Regions from separate parts of the Polycladomyces subterraneus genome, predicted to be linked through region 3. Evidence: predicted binding sites of a transcription regulator. Region 3 holds the regulator's gene; each other region holds the start of a gene.

Evidence for each region. The regulator LexA, encoded in region 3, represses DNA repair genes until DNA is damaged. The targets are predictions, from matches to a motif close to CGAACATATGTTCG.
Region 1: the regulator LexA is predicted to act here: its motif matches at 2,688-2,701, upstream of NWF35_RS11280 (WYL domain-containing protein).
Region 2: the regulator LexA is predicted to act here: its motif matches at 2,220-2,233, upstream of recA (recombinase RecA).

What each region holds. Positions count from the first base shown of each region.
Region 1 is NZ_JANRHH010000038.1:85,114-89,488, reverse strand. Features, by position in the region: gene NWF35_RS11295 (MurR/RpiR family transcriptional regulator) at 1-543, opposite strand, end outside; gene NWF35_RS11290 (aspartate aminotransferase family protein) at 552-1,919, opposite strand; gene NWF35_RS11285 (cupredoxin domain-containing protein) at 2,121-2,573, opposite strand; gene NWF35_RS11280 (WYL domain-containing protein) at 2,732-2,959, shown strand; gene NWF35_RS11275 (YolD-like family protein) at 2,943-3,269, shown strand; gene NWF35_RS11270 (hypothetical protein) at 3,398-3,541, shown strand; gene sucC (ADP-forming succinate--CoA ligase subunit beta) at 3,789-4,375, shown strand, end outside.
Region 2 is NZ_JANRHH010000038.1:12,277-16,651, forward strand. Features, by position in the region: gene NWF35_RS10930 (metallophosphoesterase family protein) at 1-381, opposite strand, end outside; gene NWF35_RS10935 (regulatory protein RecX) at 401-1,048, opposite strand; gene recA (recombinase RecA) at 1,089-2,141, opposite strand; gene NWF35_RS10945 (metal-sulfur cluster assembly factor) at 2,332-2,628, shown strand; gene NWF35_RS10950 (DEAD/DEAH box helicase) at 2,668-4,251, opposite strand; gene NWF35_RS10955 (competence/damage-inducible protein A) at 4,248-4,375, opposite strand, start outside.
Region 3 is NZ_JANRHH010000021.1:13,146-17,520, forward strand. Features, by position in the region: gene NWF35_RS04845 (hypothetical protein) at 215-577, shown strand; gene NWF35_RS04850 (DUF5680 domain-containing protein) at 1,027-1,491, opposite strand; gene lexA (transcriptional repressor LexA) at 1,894-2,523, shown strand; gene NWF35_RS04860 (DUF1259 domain-containing protein) at 2,700-3,161, opposite strand; gene NWF35_RS04865 (glycosyl hydrolase family 18 protein) at 3,420-4,375, shown strand, end outside.

The DNA of each region.
Region 1 (4,375 bases), on a different contig from region 3:
ACCCAGGGTGGAAAGTTGTTCGAACATCGTATCGGATTCTGTGATCAGCCGGGTGTTTTTCTTCAGCAAATGCAGGTAAAACGCCAGAAATGAACCCAAAGCATGGGAGCTGCGGAATGCGATGATGGTGACGGATTTGGCTTGGTGTATCTGTTGAACGGCTTTGCCGAACATGTCGGGGTCTAACATCTGAATGGTTTGTTTCAAATTGGACAGATCATCGGACAAAACTTCATAGGCGATGCGTTGTTCTTCGGAGTACAGTTCTTCCGCCAAGTCCAACCGCTCGACCGTTGTGACGCGTTTGCGAAGCTGCTCTTGCAAACTGCGTTGCATTTCCGTAAATCCCGCAAATCCGAGGGTGGTAGCGAAGCGGATGACGGTCGCTTCGCCCACACCTGCTTGTTTGGCCAATTGGGCCGTAGTCAAAAACGGTACGGTATCCGGGTGTCCCTCGATATAAGCTGCAATTTGCCGTTGTGCTTTGCTCATCCGGCTGATTTTCTCCCGTATTCTTTGAAAAACGTCATGCTTGTCGGACACGGGTATCCCTACTTTCTCACCAGACTTTTGACGGCAAGCTCAAATCGTTCCAGTGTTTCATCAATCACTTCGGGGGTATGAGCCGTTGATAGAGAGAAACGATTGAGCGGTTTGATGAAAATTCCTTGGTTTAACAACTGGGTGTCCAATTTCCTCCGCAAGGTCAGATTCGACTCCAAGACATCCTGGATACGGCGGACAGGCAGATCCGATAGCACCAGATTGAAAATGCTGCCCACGCCGACGGTCTGACATGCGATCCCATAGCGGTTCAAGATTTCCTCCATTCCGTTGCGCAGTTGTGTCGTGGTTGCCTCCAATTGCGGATAGACGCCGGGTTTTCGAAGTACTTGGATCGTGGCCAATCCTGCGGTGAGGACAATTGGATGACCGTTATAAGTGCCACTGTGAAATAAGGGTTGGTCCTGACCAAGAGACGGCGGTTGCTGTTCAGTCGTCAGAATGTCCACTCCACTGGCGGGTGAACATAATTCCATCACTTCCTCCCAACCTCCGACAGCTCCGACAGGAAAACCGCCTCCCAACACTTTTCCGAGGGCGGTCAAATCGGGGACCACTCCGTATATTCCTTGTGCTCCTGACAATCCGGTGCGAAATCCTGTCTTCACCTCGTCAAATATCAGTACCATCCCATATTGGTGTGTGAGTTCCCGTAACCTTTTCAGGAAAGTTTCATCTGGTGGAATAAATCCTCCTTGGATGGGTTCCATGATCACAGCGGCGATTTCATGACGATGTTGATGGAGGATTTCTTCTGTTTGGTCCCATTCATTAAATGGAAGGACCACGATATTTTCTGCGTAATAATCAGGCAGACCGAGGGAATCTAGCGTTTTTACCGGATGCCGTTCGAGATTTCGTTGTTGGGGGTTTACGCTGATCAGCACTTGATCATAACTGCCATGATAGTGACCTTCAAATTTGGCCAACTTTTTTCTCCCGGTCCACGCCATGGCCAAACGAATAGCCAGCAATGTGGCTTCCAATCCTGAATTGGTGAAGCGAACCTTTTCGATCCCGGGATACATGTCGACCAATACGCGGGCCATCTCCGTTTCCAAGCGATGGGGAGTTCCGAAGATCGGAGTACCGATTCGGGCGAATGCCTGGTTGATGGCATCGATAACGCTTTGATTCCCGTGCCCCAAAATGAGCGCTCCGTAACATAGGTTGTAATCGATATACTGATTGCCGTCAACATCGTACAGGTAAGTGCCGGAGGCTGAGTCCATGACGATGGGGTAGGGATCGAAGTATTTGATGTTGGCTGTTACTCCACCCGGTATCCACCGGGCCGCCTCACGATATATTTGGGCAGAACGAGCAGTCTTGCGGAGGAATGAACTGTTTTCCATTATTGTCACCTCATTTGAAACATACACTCCATAAATAGATTATAACGGAGTATATATTTCATTTACCGCATGATGAGTGCATTGTCAAGGTACAATTTAAGATCCAGGAGGAAATAGGGGTTCATGAGAAGTGTGTTTGATATGCGGATAAAACAGGCGTGTTTTTCCACCGATTCAGCGGAAAATCACGCCTTTTGGTCTTCATTTCGTTCCACGCGGCAAAACGACGATATACCCGATCATGGGACCATTGGTTTCAGCGGTGGGATGAGTGTGGCATATCAGTTGAAACGTACCGGGTTTGTTCGCTGTAAAGGAGACACGCGTGATTTGTCCCTGTCTGACATTGCCGCGTACGTGGTATCCTTGGATGGAAAACGGATGTTCTTTGCCGCTGACGCCCCGAATGACCAGATGAACGCGATCCCCCTGGTGAACCACGATCATACCGGGGTCCCACCGGTATGCTTCCAACTTTTTGCCTTGGTATCGACCCTTGACTTCACCTGTTACCATATAAAACGTTTTTTCTGATGTCGTGGTCGGTTGGCCGGCAGAAGCGTCGCGCGCCACAAACGGCGCTTCCCCTATATAGACGGCACCTGTCAAGAATAGGACTAACACCAAATACAGCCAAAAACGTCTTGGTGACATCACCAGACCTCCTTTTGGAAAGGTTATTTTCAATATCACCGGCACACAAATTTTTCATCCATTTTCATGGGATAAATTGGAGATTGTATCATAGGATGGGTGGTGCATATAATAAGAACAAACGTTCTGTCGTATGTTCCACATCGAGGTGTAGGGTTATGGTGGACATCGTGCTTCAACAGGCGGTTCGTAGAAATGAACCGGTAGAGATCATTTACATGGACAATCGAGCGGGTGCGATCACTCAACGACAGATACGGATTTACCGGATGACGGCAGAAACGGTCCAAGCTTATTGTTATGAACGACAAGCCGTGCGTACTTTCCGGCGGGATCATATTTTGGCCGCACAGAGGGGGGAGCGGCGGCATGGATCGCGGCAATAAACTGTGGGAGGGACACCGGATGTTTCTTCCGGAACATGCAGCGTTGTACCGTGAAAGAAAACGGGAACGGCATACTCCCCCCGTATTGGACGAACAGCGATGGGAAGAGATCGACCGGTTGGTATCCAAAGCCATGAGGGAAGGTCGGACACTGTGCTGGACCATTTTCCATCCTGATGGCCCCTATGTCGTCCAAGGCCGCGTCGGGCGGATTCGTCCCGAACAGGGATGGATCGAAGTGTGCGAAGCAGAAGGCAGGATACGGGTACCGCTGAATCGTCTGGTCGATGTCCGCTCGGTGGAGGAGTGAAGCAAAAGGTCGACCGCACGAAGAAGGTTTCCGAAAGCGGTGAAACCGTGCTATACTGATGAGTGGATGATGAGGTAACGCTTCCATGCGAACAAATAGCATGGGCAAACAGACAGGAGGTTCAAACCATGGCTTCCCATATGCAACCGCGTCCCGACGAGAACCAAGAAAATGATTTGCTCGACATGATGGTCGGCTCAGGTGTCTCTATTGCCTTTTTTATGGGGATCGCCTTGATCGCCGGTATCATCAGCTATTTCGTCAAGGGTTAATGTCCCGCGCGTGGCGGGAGTAAGAGGGCCGAGTCAGGATGTCGCGCCCTCTGTTTTTGTTGCGTGCCGGGCGGTTGGCAATCCCGAGCGCTTACGCTATACTTGCAATAGTGCCGGAAGAAGCGCTTTCGGTTTCTTTCTGCTGTTTGATTGTTTGAAATGAACTGATTATTGGAAGTCGTTTCTCCCAGACAACCTGCGCAAACCGATCGCGACGGGGGAGAACACCAGGATAGGGGGATGGAGCATGAACGTACATGAGTACCAGGGCAAAGAGGTGCTGAAACAGTACGGGGTTGCGGTGCCGAACGGGCGAGTCGCTTTCACCCCGGAGGAAGCGGTGGAAGCGGCCCGGGCGTTGGGCGGCGATCTGTGGGTGGTCAAAGCGCAAATTCACGCCGGCGGCCGCGGTAAAGCGGGTGGAGTGAAGCTGGCGCGCAGTTTGGATGAAGTACGCGCGTATGCGGAGGAATTGCTGGGCAAAGTGCTTGTCACCCACCAAACCGGCCCGGAAGGAAAAGAAGTGAAGCGCCTCCTCATCGAAGAAGGATGCAAAATCGAGAAAGAATACTACGTCGGCATGGTCGTGGACCGTTCCAAAGGTCGCGTGACGATGATGGCTTCCGAAGAAGGTGGAACAGAGATTGAAGAAGTGGCGGCCAAAACACCGGAAAAAATCTTCAAGGAAACGATCGATCCGGCTGTTGGCTTGCTGCCGTTCCAAGCCCGTCGTCTCGCTTATGCGATCAACATCCCCCGCGATCGGGTGAACCAGGCTGTCAAGTTCATGATGGGCTTGTACCAAGCGTTCGTCGATAAAGATTGTTCGCTGGC
Region 2 (4,375 bases), on a different contig from region 3:
CTGAACAGTCACGCCGCCTCTTTCCAGCTTGACCGTTTCCCCCGGTCGAAGCAGGCGGATGACGCCGAAGGCATCCAACAACCCCAGCATCGATCGATCGACCGTATCTGGATTATGCCCGTAAATGTCATGATTCCCAGCGATCGTATACAGCGGCACCTTCAACCGGCGAAACAGGGAGGCGAATTCACGAACGACCGCCGGGGATAGATCGGGACGGTCAAAAAAGTCGCCACCGTGTAAGACTGCATCCACTTGGCGGTCATGCGCCAGCTGGATCACTTCTTCCAGCTTGCGACGCATGGCTGTCGGAAAGTCGTCCGTGCGGCTGCGGGGTGACGTACCCCTGATATGCGTGTCTGTCAAATACAACAGCCGCATCCGATCTCATCCCCTCTCACTATGAATCCCGATGACGTTCGCGATAGCTTTGCAGGATGGAGTAGACGAGCGATTGCGGAAAACCCCTGCGCAACAAATAATGGCCCAACCGTCGTTCCACGGTCGGCCACGGATACCGGCGCAGCCGCTCATATCGTTTTTCCGCCAGCGATCTCGCCAACTCCTGATCCGCTTCTTCGGGAACCTCCGCCAACACCTCGTCGATGATGTCGGCGGCAATCCCCTTTTGCTCCAATTCTTTTCGCAACAGCAAACGGCCGCGACCATTTCCGCGTCGTTGTTCCACCCAGGCGGCGGCAAACCGGCGGTCATCGATATAACCGTAACGATTGAGCTTGTCCATCGCCGCCCGCACATGCGGGGCAGCAAACCCCTTTCCGATGAGATAACGCTCCACTTCCAGAGCCGTACGCGGTTTGTATTGCAAATACTTGAGCGCAGCCTGCCACACTTTGTTTCGTTCTTCCTCTTCCAAAACAGCATCAATCTCAACCGGGTCCACCCGACGCCCCTTGGTCAACCGCATCTTGACCAAAACGTCCTCATGTACGGAAACCGGCTCGCAACCCTCGATAATCACACGGTATCGAGCCGTTGTTCCCGGTTGCCGCTCAATCCGGATGATGGTGCCCGGCTCCTGTTTCATGTCTTTTCCCGCCTTTGCAGATGGTCAGACCACGGTACGGTCAGGCTTCGAGCTCCAGTTGCTCGGCTTGTTCTCCGGACTCCTGGGCCTCTTCGGATTTTTTCGGTTCAGCCAAGCCGAAGTGAGCACGGATGCTGGCTTCGATTCGGGCGCACAACTCCGCGTTTTCTTTGAGGAACTGTTTCGCGTTTTCCCGGCCCTGTCCCAGACGCTCACCCTCAAACGAATACCAAGCGCCGCTCTTGTTGATGATGTCCAACTCGGTGGCGATGTCCAGAATGCTGCCCTCTTTGGAGATGCCTTCGCCGTACATGATGTCCACGTCCGCTTGCTTGAACGGCGGAGCCACCTTGTTTTTCACCACTTTGATCTTGGTGCGGCTGCCCACCATCTCGTTTCCTTGCTTGATCGTTTCCGCACGACGCACTTCCAGGCGGATACTGGAGTAAAATTTCAATGCCCGACCGCCGGGAGTGGTTTCCGGGTTGCCGAACATAACCCCTACTTTTTCCCGAATCTGGTTGATGAAAATCGCGATCGTCTTTGATTTGCTGATCGCCCCGGACAGCTTCCGCAGTGCTTGCGACATCAGGCGTGCCTGCAGACCAACATGAGAGTCCCCCATCTCTCCTTCAATTTCCGCTTTGGGGACCAACGCGGCCACCGAGTCGATGACAATTATATCGATCGCCCCGCTGCGCACCAGTGCCTCGGCGATCTCCAATGCCTGCTCTCCTGTGTCCGGCTGGGACAGCAACAACTCATCGATGTTGACTCCCAGCTTTTGGGCGTACACCGGGTCCAGTGCATGCTCAGCGTCGATGAACGCGGCTTGACCCCCGACACGCTGTACTTCGGCGATCGCATGAAGTGCCACGGTCGTTTTCCCCGAAGACTCCGGTCCGTATACTTCAATGATCCGTCCACGGGGATACCCACCCACTCCCAGCGCGATATCCAACGCGATCGATCCGCTGGAGATCGTCTCCACCTGGGTCGCGGCCGCTTCCCCCATCCGCATGATCGAGCCTTTGCCAAACTGCTTTTCGATCTGTCTCAACGCCATTTCCAACGCTTGACGACGGTCGGACATGTATCGTATCACTCCTTGTCTCGTTTCGCCTCGTATCCTCATCATACATTGTTTTGGATTCTTTGCCAAGAGATTTTGCGAACATTTATTCGCTATCCTCGATCGGGTTTGATGCATACGTAGTTGTGGTACAGTAATGGAAAGAAACAACTTCGACTATCGGGAGTGATGATCATTGGATAAAGAACGGATGAAAGAGGAGATCATGGAACGCCTGGGTGAGGTCGAGGACCCGGAACTGGGCATCGACATCGTCAATCTAGGGCTCGTATACGGCGTGGATATCGACGATGACGGCAACGTCAAAATCACGATGACGCTGACCGCTATGGGCTGTCCGTTGGCTGGCACGATCAATGGCCAAGTGACGGAGGCGGTCAAAAAAGTGGATGGTGTCCGGGACGTGGAGGTCAACATCGTTTGGAATCCGCCATGGACAAAGGACCGCATGTCCCGGTACGCCAAAATCGCACTGGGGATCCAGTAACAAACCCCGTCCGCAGAGACGGGGTTGTGTTTTTCAGGGTTATGAACGGTTACGCGGACGGGCCGGTTCCAAGTTGACCCGTGCGCCGTTGATTTTGGACTGGCGCAACGCCTCAAATACGAATGGCGCTGCCTCTTCCGGCACTTCTACAAAGGAAAAGCGATCGTAGATGTTGATCCGCCCCACGTCCTTACTGGAAATGCCCGCATATTCCGAGATAACCTTGGCCAGTTCCTGCGGACGTATGTTGACGTTTTTGCCCACGTTGATGAAGAATCGCACCATCCCCGGTGACGCACCCGTTTCACCGAAGTCATAGGCCGTATCGGTACCGGTAGCGAACCGGTCAGCAAATGCCAGCTGCAAGGCGGCCACGGCGATCGTCTCCGGGGAGTGCCGCGTTACCAGCTTGCGGTACAGCTCCTCAAACAACGTACGGTCATCACCTGATTCGATCACCGCCTCCACCTCAGCCATCCAGGCACGTTGCTGTTTTTGCGCCACTTCTTCCAAGGTGGGCAGTTCGCGCGATTCCAGTCCCCGACCGATCTCCTCTTCGATGGCGCGCAACTGCTTCATCTCCCGCGGCGTGACGAGCGTCAGCGCCATACCGGTCCGGCCTGCGCGGCCCGTCCTGCCGATGCGGTGAACGTAACTTTCTACGTCCTGCGGAATGTCGTAGTTGATCACATGAGAAACACTACCGACATCGATCCCGCGCGCGGCAACATCAGTGGCTACCAGAAGCTCAATCTCCCCTTTGCGGAAAGCGCTCATCACTCGGTCACGCTGAGATTGAGCCAAGTCGCCGTGAAGTCCTCCGGCCATATAGCCCCTGGCCTGCAGATTTTCTGCCAGTTCATCGACGTTCTTTTTGGTACGGCAGAATATGATGGCCAGATCCACATCCTCACTATCCAAAATCCGGCACAACGCGTCCAGTTTTGCGCTCTCCAGCACGCGATAGTAGGCTTGCTCAATCGCCGGCACTGTCACTTCGCCCCGATTGACGGTGATATAGCGGGGCTTGCGCATATATTTTTGCGACAAGCTGCGAATACCTGGCGGCATGGTGGCGGAGAAAAGAAGCAATTGCCGATGTTGCGGCAAATATTCCATCACCGCTTCAATGTCGTCAATAAAGCCCATATCCAGCATTTCGTCCGCTTCATCCAACACCATGATTTCGACATGTTCCAGGCTCAGGGTGCCGCGCCGCAAATGATCCAACACCCGTCCCGGTGTTCCGATCACCACGTGAACGCCTTGCTGCAGCGCTTTGATCTGCCGTCCGATCGGTTGTCCCCCATAAATGGGCAACGTGCGAACCCGTTTCGGTCGGCCGATTTTCCGCAATTCCTCGGACACTTGTATGGCCAGTTCCCGAGTAGGCGCCAAAATCAGGCTTTGCACCACTCGACGTCGCGAGTCGATCCGCTCCAAAACGGGAATCCCGAACGCCGCCGTCTTTCCCGTTCCCGTCTGTGCTTGTCCAATCACATCTTCTCCCCGCAAGACAGCCGGGATACAAGCGGCTTGAATTGGAGAGGGTTCTTCAAATCCCATTTCACGGATCCCCTTGAGAATGGCGGGATCCAAATCAAATCGTTCAAATGACTTCATGTTGTCAATTCACCTTTCTTTATTCGTTCCTGAAGGAGAAAGAGCATTTGCTTGGCAGCACGGACTCGGATGTCCTCTCGGGATCCGCGGAACGTAAACCGGTAGGCACGGGCAGGACGTCCTC
Region 3 (4,375 bases):
TAAAAAAGGTCGCTTATACGGGAAAATAGAAGGACTTTTTTTCGTGTAACCCACAACAAATTTCCATTTATTTGAATCTCTCCGAACTGAAACAAACATCTCATACTCGCACAAAAATAGAAGGTGTGGCATACGTTTAGGTGAGAGAAGCATTCCGCTTACCGCCGCACATAGTTCGTATTTGAATCCGTTACCCCTTAAAGGAGTGATGGTGATGATGAAACGTTTTAACGATTGGTTGGGGGATAAACTCGCTTACTGGCTCTCAACCATGGGGTGTTTCTATCTTATTTCGATTGCCATTCTTGCAACTCTTTTTTTTCAAAGACCGGAAGGTGTTCAAGCGTGGCTCATGTTTTGGGTAACCGTCTTCTTTCAAGGTGTTGCACTACCTGTTTTAGGTTACGTATCCCGAAAGGCTGGAGAAAAGCAGGAGCAAATTTTGAACGAAACACATGATGCGGTGATGGATGAATTAGCGCTGGTCAAAGAAGAACTGGCGATTGCAAAAGAGGAACGCGAGATGCTGAAGAAATTGCTTGAAGAACTACATAAACGTAGTCCAGATAAGAGGTGATTTCAGTGGTTTTGATCTTTTTTTGAATCGATAGTATCTCCTAACTAAAAAAAGCGCATATACCCAAATGAGGGCATTTTTTATGAAACGGTCGGGAAAAATCGGCGATTCCCCACTAGGCAAACGGGCAGTTACTATATCAGTCATTTGAATCTAGTCAAATATGGTGTTGAATAGTTTATAACACAAACCAGTTTGATTATAATAGGTTGCGCCAACCAGTTTAAAGGGTGGGGAAGACAAGCAATAGGGACCCCTACAAAAAGGATATCAGTCACTGCCGTAAAATTACCTAAAATGCCCGGAATCATCCAAAATGCAACCCTTTTCCCCCACCGCATACTTGTCGTGATCAGTAATGTTACGGATAGGCCAGGTGTTGCGATTACGCGCAGTGAGGAAAAAACGAATGAGATCCATTGGATATCCCCATTCAAACTCCTCCTAGCTTAACTCAATAAACCACCCTGATAACGCAATTCATACACTTTTGTATCTTTCAAGTGGATTTCCTCATACCCGTAAAACCGTTCCCATGTGCCCTCCCAATGATTCATATAGGTAAACGGCCCTTTTTTCCAGAAGTCCGGTCCCCGATAAGGCGCTTCCTCCGATCCCAAGCGCAGCGCTTCACGCAAAAATGCATAGATGGAACGAATCTGCTCCCGATCACCGATATTGATCACTCCTCCCCCATAACTCATGGCCCATAGGGGTTGGTCCAAATGATATACCGTCTCCATCCCCGTAAACATCTCCATCCCGAAATAGATATCCCGATAGAAATAAGGACCCTCCCGGTATTCCAATTGTTTGGCCCCTGGTAGCTGTGCCGGGACGGAAGCATCGTCTCCTTGAGCGGCATATGTGGCTCGTTTGGCGGTTAGGAGGAAAGAAATAAGTTTGCAGCGCATATAAATCTCCTTTTAAGTTTGTATTGCAAACCTGTATGTAATATTATTCAGTTTGTTGAAATCACTTTTGTAGTAAAGATTTCATCGATTCCTACTCTTTCTACATCATATCATCTGAAATGTTATTTGTAACCACAATAATAAATGAATAATAAATAGATCAGAAAGAAAAAAACGCCGAGCCCCTATCTCCGCGGTCCCCATAGCATGACGGATACCCCAGTACCGTCTTGCTGCTCACCAAAGAGATTGCCAAAAGGGACGCAAGTAAGTGGTGGAGGTGCAAATTGACGATAATTTGTTCTCCGGAACACACATTCCGGGGAACTGATGTTTGTTCTTTGGAGCAGTTTCGTGTATACTGGAGAAAATGGAAACATCATCGACTAGGAGTTGAGGGTGATGACAACGCGACTCTCCTCGCGGCAAAAGGCAATTTTGGACTACATAAAGAAATCGGTCAAAGAGAGGGGCTATCCGCCGTCTGTTCGCGAAATCGGGGAAGCAGTCGGCTTGGCATCCAGCTCGACGGTACACGGTCATCTTGCCCGTTTGGAAAAGAAGGGGTTTATCCGACGCGATCCCACCAAACCGAGGGCAATCGAACTTTTGGATCGCAGGGATCTGGAGGACACGGTACGCTCCTCTGATACCGTATTGGTACCACTGGTCGGGAAAGTCACCGCGGGGGAACCCATCACTGCCATCGAAAATGTGGAAGAATACCTCCCTCTCCCTCGTCGCCTGGTTGGCAATGCAGAACGGGCGTTTGTCTTGTCCGTTCACGGAAACAGTATGATCAACGCCGGCATTCTTGATGGTGACCATGTGGTGGTGCGTCAGCAGAACACCGCCGAAAACGGGGATATCGTCGTGGCGATGACCCAAGACGGGGAAGCCACCGTAAAACGGTTCTATAAAGAAAAGGATCATATCCGCCTGCAACCGGAAAACGATGAGATGGAACCGATTCGCCTGACAAGTGTCAGTATTTTGGGGAAAGTAATCGGGGTATTCCGGGAAATTCATTGAGAGGTCAAAGCAGAGGCTAAGACTATTGAGACAAACCCAGCGTTAATACCGCTGGGTTTGTTTATGGATTCGGATACAGCCTCAAGTTTTTACCCCAATTTCGATGCTTGCCCGCGCTGTGGTCCGTTTCGAAGCGGATGAAATGAAGTAAGTTTGTAAAACAATGGCTCAGCTGACTACGATTTGGTCGTTTGAATAGCTGCTTTCACTGTCTGGGCAAGATTCCTCATATCTCCGACTCCCTGGAAATGCAAATAAATGATGCGTGGTTTTTCATAAATCCAGTGATTGTGTATTGCAGAAATCTCTAGGTTTCCTTTACGTAACGTATCCAATACAGGAGTAACTTCGCTTTCAAGTAGAGAAAACTCACCCGTCACCACTGTTTTCCCATTTGTTTGTTCAAATGTAGCGATAAACTCCAATTCCATTGTTTCTGGTGAGAGTTTGATCCCCCTGAAAGTAATAGGGATATTACGCGGAATTTCTACCTTACAAACCCCTTTTTCTGCTTTTGCTTTAGTACCAAAAATTTGTTCAAGGACTTTGCATCCAGTTTTCTCATTGCCATAGACCAAATGCATAGGAAGAGAGACGATCAAAAAACAAGATATCAAAATAATAAATATTTTCTTCACGTAGACCACCTTCATTTTGTTTGACGTTTATCCTAACCATGTGTGTGTCAGTTATTCAAAACCAGATATTTTTCTATTTTGGGACTTTCGTGATCTGAAGGGTTTTATTGCCGATATCCTCCCCAACATGGCATGACAAGATGGGTAAACGCCCTGGAGTATACAAACACACACCCCAACATCATGCCAGAAACCATGCATAAAAAGACGAGAATAAGAAAAGCATGATATTCGAACAAACCAAAATGGGTGATACAGATGAAAAAAGTGTATATGATCTTCATCGCATTGGTCCTACTATTGGCGGGATGCAACACAGCCAAACAAAGCCAAGATGTAAATCCTCGTCCCAAGCAGCTTAGCTATTGGAATGCTCATCCGGAAACAGTACCAATGAAAAGCAGAGGCAGGGTACTCCCTGATAAAAGAGGGGAAAACAATCTCCCCACCAACGCAGCCAAACCCCACATTGAGTCCATCGGCTTTTTGGAACCGGTAAACCCCGCACAAGCCGTTTCCGATGTCAATGAGGCTGCACGAAATTTGACTTACATCGGTTTTTTCAGTTACCGTGTTCAACCTAATGGAGACTTGATTCCTTTAAATGATGCCTCTCCTTTGGCAGCTACCAAGCGGAACCATGCTGCCCCGATGTTAGTGATCACCAATTTTGCATCAGGAAATTTCCAGCCGGATATCGCTCACCGGATCTTTACCGATCCCATGGCTTCTCGACGGCTGATTCATAACGTAATCCGTGTCATGAAGCAAAAAGGTTACCGTGCCCTTAACGTAGACTTTGAACATATCCGTGAAAAAGATCGGCAGCTGTACAATGGCTTTTTGGCGACTCTGTTGCCACAGGTCAAAAAAGAAGGATTTCTGGTATCCACCGCTCTGGCCCCAAAATCGAGTGACAACCAGGCAGGCCCTTGGCATGGTGCCCATGATTATGCCTTCCATGGCAAAATAGCGGATTTCGTCATTCTGATGACCTATGAATGGGGTTGGACTGGCGGACCTCCGATGGCAGTCTCTCCGATCCCTCAGGTTCGCAAAGTCGTGAATTATGCTGTTTCTAAGATCCCTCGAGAAAAGATTATCATGGGCGCTCCCCTTTACGGTTATGACTGGATACTTCCATATAAAAAAGGCGGCCCACCTGCTAAACGGGTGTCGCCACAGGAAGCTGAGACTTTCGCTTACATGAAGTC